2 regions of the Thauera mechernichensis genome follow, and region 1 is predicted to be linked to the other one. Evidence: predicted binding sites of a transcription regulator. Region 1 holds the regulator's gene; the other holds the start of a gene.
What was found. Region 1 encodes LexA, which represses DNA repair genes until DNA is damaged. Its sites were predicted from a motif close to ACTGTATNTANATACAGT; they were not measured.
Positions count from the first base shown of each region.

Region 2: the regulator LexA is predicted to act here: its motif matches at 1,435-1,452, upstream of recA (recombinase RecA).

Region 1 is NZ_JARQZE010000007.1:125,616-128,008, forward strand. Features, by position in the region: gene P7F68_RS11740 (zinc-dependent alcohol dehydrogenase family protein) at 1-573, shown strand, start outside; gene lexA (transcriptional repressor LexA) at 682-1,290, shown strand; gene imuA (translesion DNA synthesis-associated protein ImuA) at 1,348-1,998, shown strand; gene P7F68_RS11755 (Y-family DNA polymerase) at 2,017-2,393, shown strand, end outside.
Region 2 is NZ_JARQZE010000003.1:184,661-187,053, reverse strand. Features, by position in the region: gene recX (recombination regulator RecX) at 1-301, opposite strand, end outside; gene recA (recombinase RecA) at 318-1,349, opposite strand; gene pncC (nicotinamide-nucleotide amidase) at 1,492-1,980, opposite strand; gene P7F68_RS05850 (phosphatidylglycerophosphatase A family protein) at 1,985-2,393, opposite strand, start outside.

The sequences.
Region 1 (2,393 bases):
GATGCCGCCGAAGCCGCGCCGCTGCTGTGCGCGGGCCTGATCGGTTACCGCGCGCTGGGCCTGGCCGGCGCAGCGCAGCGCATTGGGCTGTACGGCTTCGGTGCAGCCGCCCACATCATCGCCCAGGTGGCACGCTGGCAGGGCCGCGAGGTGTATGCCTTCACGCGCGTCGGCGACACCGCCAGCCAGGCCTTCGCGCACCATCTCGGCGCGACATGGGCCGGTAGCGCTACCGACAAGCCGCCCCACCCTCTCGATGCAGCGCTGATCTTCGCCCCTGCGGGCGAGCTCGTACCCGCCGCCCTGCGTGCGCTGGCCAAGGGCGGCACGGTGGTGTGCGCGGGCATCCACATGAGCGACATTCCGTCCTTTCCCTACGACATCCTGTGGGGCGAGCGCCGCATCGTGTCGGTAGCCAACCTCACCCGCAGCGATGGCGACGCCTTCCTGGCGCTTGCCCCTCGCGTACCTGTCCGTACCGAGATCACCCGTTTTGCGCTCGAAGATGCCAACCTGGCGCTCGAACGGCTCAGGCGTGGCGAGCTTCAGGGCGCAGCCGTGCTCGTGCCCTGAGCGCACATCGCACACCGCAGGATTGATGCGGGTCGGCGCACGGTTGACCGTGATGCTTGCCATTGGCACACAACTGTTTAAAATTACAGCCAGCTCATGGAGGCCGACATGTCTGCCCGCAACGAAACCCTTACCGCACGCCAGCAGGAAATCCTCGACTTCATCCGCAGCACCGTCGAGTCCGAAGGCCGCCCGCCCACCCGCGCCGAAGTCTGCACCGCGTTCGGCTTTCGCTCGCCCAACGCGGCCGAAACCCACCTGCGCGCACTGGCCGCCAAAGGCGCAATCCTGCTCGAGGAAGGTCGCGCCCGCGGCATCCGCCTGGCCGAAGCACTCGGCCTGCCACTGGTCGGACGAGTGGCTGCAGGCAGCCCCATCCTTGCCGCCGAGCATGTCGAGGCCCGCTATCAGCTCGACGCCTCCCTGTTCTCGCCCAAGGCCGACTACCTGCTGAGGGTGCGTGGCATGAGCATGCGTGATGCCGGCATCCTCGACGGCGACCTGATCGCCGTTCACCGCAGCAGCGAGGCCCGCAACGGACAGATCGTCGTTGCCCGCGTCGAGGATGACGTCACCGTCAAGACCCTGCAGCGCAAGGGCGCAGTGGTCGAGTTGCTGCCCGCCAACCCGGATTACACACCCATCGTGGTGGACACCCGGCGCGACGAACTCGTCATCGAAGGGGTCATGGTCGGCCTGATCCGCAAGGATCACTGAGCCCCCGTCACCCAGCGGCTTTAGTCTCATCGTGCCGTCCTGCCCGCATCGCTCCCAATGGCTGCATCCCTGCGCCACGCCCCCTCTGCTGCGCCGCTGGCGGCCGTACTCGACGCCCTGCCCGCCGGCAGCGTCTGGCAGGCCAGCCGGATTGCCGACCATGCAGACACCTGCCATCCGAGCGGTTTCGCCGCGCTCGATCGTGAACTGCCCGGGGGTGGCTGGCCGGCTGGCGCGCTGATCGAACTGCTGCTCGACCAGCCCGGCGTGGGCGAGTTATCCCTGCTGCTGCCGCTGCTCGGCGGCGCCCCTGCCGAGCGCTGGATCACCCTGGTCTCCCCGCCCTTGCTACCCTATGCACCCGCCCTCGCCGACGCTGGCGTCGCCCTCTCGCGGCTGTTGCTGGTTCGCCCGCCTCAAGCCAGAGATGCCGTATGGGCTGCACGCCAGGCAGCAGCCTCCGGCAGCTGTGCAGCCGTGCTCGCCTGGCTGCACATGCCGGACAACACGGCGCTGCGCCGACTGCAACTGGCGGCCGAGGCAGGCGCCACACCATTGTTCCTGTTCCGTCCCCTCGCTGCCGCCCGCCAGTCCTCGCCTGCGGCGCTGCGCCTGTGCCTGACACCCGCGGCCGGCCAGCTCCGGGTCGATATCCTCAAGCGTCGCGGCCCGCCCTTGGCACGCCCGCTCCTGCTGCCGATCCGCTGACGGGCTCCGCCTTTCGCCATGCTCTGGCTCGCCATCCTGCTGCCCGACCTGCCGCTCCAGGTCTTCACCCGTGGCCTGCGCGACGTACCGGCCATCGCCATCACCGCCGACAAGCCTGGCGCGCCGCTGATCGCCGCCAGCGCATCCGCGCAGGCAGCCGGCATCCGTCCCGGGCAGCACGCAACAAGCGCAAGCGCACTGTTGCCCGAGCTCCGCCTGCATGCACGCGTGCCACGACGCGAAGCCGAGGCGCTGAACGAGATCGCAAGCTGGGCAGGACGTTTCACCCCACGCGTAAGCCTGTCCTCTCCGGATGCGGTACTGCTCGAGATCGCCAGCTGCCTGCGCTTGTTCGGCAGCGTTCATGACATCACCACCCAGGTTGCCAGCGGCCT
Region 2 (2,393 bases), on a different contig from region 1:
GCTCCAGTTCCGATTCTACGCACTCCGTGGCGAGTGTTGCCTCGATCAGTTCACGGTCGATCCCGCGCCGCGTCAGCTCGCTGCGCAGGCGGCTGCCGCCGAAGCGGTTGGCACGGGTGCGCACGTAGGCTTCGGCGTAGCGGCTGTCGGACTGCAGGCCGAGCTCGCCCATGCGCTCGATCACTGCCTGCACCTCGTCGGCCTCGCCGTGGGCGGCCAGCTTGCGCGCCAGCTCCGCGCGCGAGTGGTCGCGGCGGGCAAGATGGCGAAGCGCGCGTTCGCGCAGGCTGGGGGCGCCCATGGTGTCCTGGCTAGGCTCAGCTTTCCGTGGCCGTTGCCGGTGCCGCTGGCGGCAGTTCGGGCAGGCCGACGGCGACGCGGACCTTGTTTTCGATTTCGCGCGCAAGCGTCGGATTCGCACGCAGGAATTCGCGTGAGTTGTCCTTGCCCTGGCCGATCTTGTCGCCCTGGTAGGCATACCAGGCGCCGGACTTGTCGACGATCTTGTGTGTCACGCCCAGATCGATGATCTCGCCCTCGCGCGAGATGCCTTCGCCGTAGAGGATGTCGAAGTGGGCTTCCTTGAAGGGGGGCGAGACCTTGTTCTTGACGACCTTGACTCGGGTTTCGGAGCCGACCACCTCGTCGCCCTTCTTGATCGTGCCGGTGCGGCGGATGTCCATGCGCACGGAGGCATAGAACTTGAGTGCATTGCCGCCCGTGGTGGTCTCCGGGCTACCGAACATGACGCCGATCTTCATGCGGATCTGGTTGATGAAGATCACCAGCGTGTTGGTGCGCTTGATGTTGGCGGTGAGCTTGCGTAGCGCTTGCGACATCAGGCGCGCCTGCAGGCCGGGGAGCTGGTCGCCCATCTCGCCCTCGATCTCGGCCTTGGGGGTGAGCGCGGCGACCGAGTCGACGACGACCACGTCCACGCCGCCGGAGCGCACCAGCATGTCGGCGATCTCGAGCGCCTGCTCGCCGGTGTCGGGCTGCGAGATAAGCAGGTCCTGGATATTGACGCCAAGCTTCTCCGCGTAGCCGACGTCGAGCGCGTGCTCGGCGTCAATGAAGGCTGCCGTGCCGCCCAGCTTCTGCATCTCGGCGATCACCTGCAGGGTCAGCGTGGTCTTGCCCGAGGATTCCGGGCCGTAGATCTCGACGACCCGGCCGCGCGGCAGGCCACCGAGGCCGAGCGCGATGTCGAGGCCGAGCGAGCCGGTGGAGACGGTCTGGATGTCACGTTCGACGTTGCCGTCGCCCATGCGCATGATCGACCCTTTGCCGAACTGCTTTTCGATCTGGGAGAGCGCGGCGGCGAGGGCCTTGGCCTTGTTGTCGTCCATGGAGGTGCGTCCTGTGTGATTGGCGGATTATGGCACAAAGATTGCAGGCATGCGGACGGCCGCGCCTGATGCCGCTAGTTTAAGACGTGTATGGAAATACAGCAAACGGCGGAGTTGCTGAAGCGGACGGGGCAGGCTCGCGTCAGTGCGTCAGTGCAAGTACGCCCTGCAGTGCGCGGATCACGGTCTGTCTGCGCACGGCGCGACGATCGCCGGCGAATTGCAGGGTCAGGGCGCTTTGCTCGCCGGCGCGCAAGGCCCAGCCGATGCACACCGTGCCCACGGGCTTGGCCGGGCTGCCGCCGCTGGGGCCGGCAATGCCGGATACGGCGACGGCGACCGTGGCGATGCTGCGATCAAGTGCCCCGGCGGCCATCTCGCGAACGGTGGCCTCGCTGACCGCACCTTGGGTTGCGAGGGTGTGGGCGGATACGCCCAGCATGTCGATCTTGGCTTCGTTGGAGTAGGTGACGAAGCCGCGGTCGAACCAGGCCGAGCTGCCGCCGATCGCGGTAACGGCCTCTGCGATCCAGCCGCCGGTGCAGGACTCGGCGGTCGCCAACCGCCATCCGCGTGCGCCGAGCGCCTGGCCGACCTGTTGGGCGAGGGTGTCGAGTTCGGTGTCGGTCATGGCTTTACGCGCCGACGATGGCAACCAGGATGGCGAGTGCGAGCAGGGTATAGCCGGCCGCGACCAGGTCGTCGAACATCACCCCGAAGCCGCCCTTGAAACTGCGATCGGCCCAGCGTACGGGGGGCGGCTTGACGATGTCGAAGAAGCGGAACAAGGCCACCGCGACCGCCTGCCAGAGCAGGGTTGGCGGCGTGAAGGCCAGCACCAGCCAGGTGGCGACCATTTCGTCCCACACGATACCGCCGTGGTCGGGCACGCCGAGTGCGCGCCCCGTGCGCTCGGCGGCCAGTACGCCGGCGATGAACAGGGCTGCGAGCAGGGCAAGGAAGACGAACTCGGACAGTGGGACGCGGATCAGCGGGTAAAGCGCCCATGCGAGCAGCGTGCCCATGGTTCCCGGCGCCCAGGGC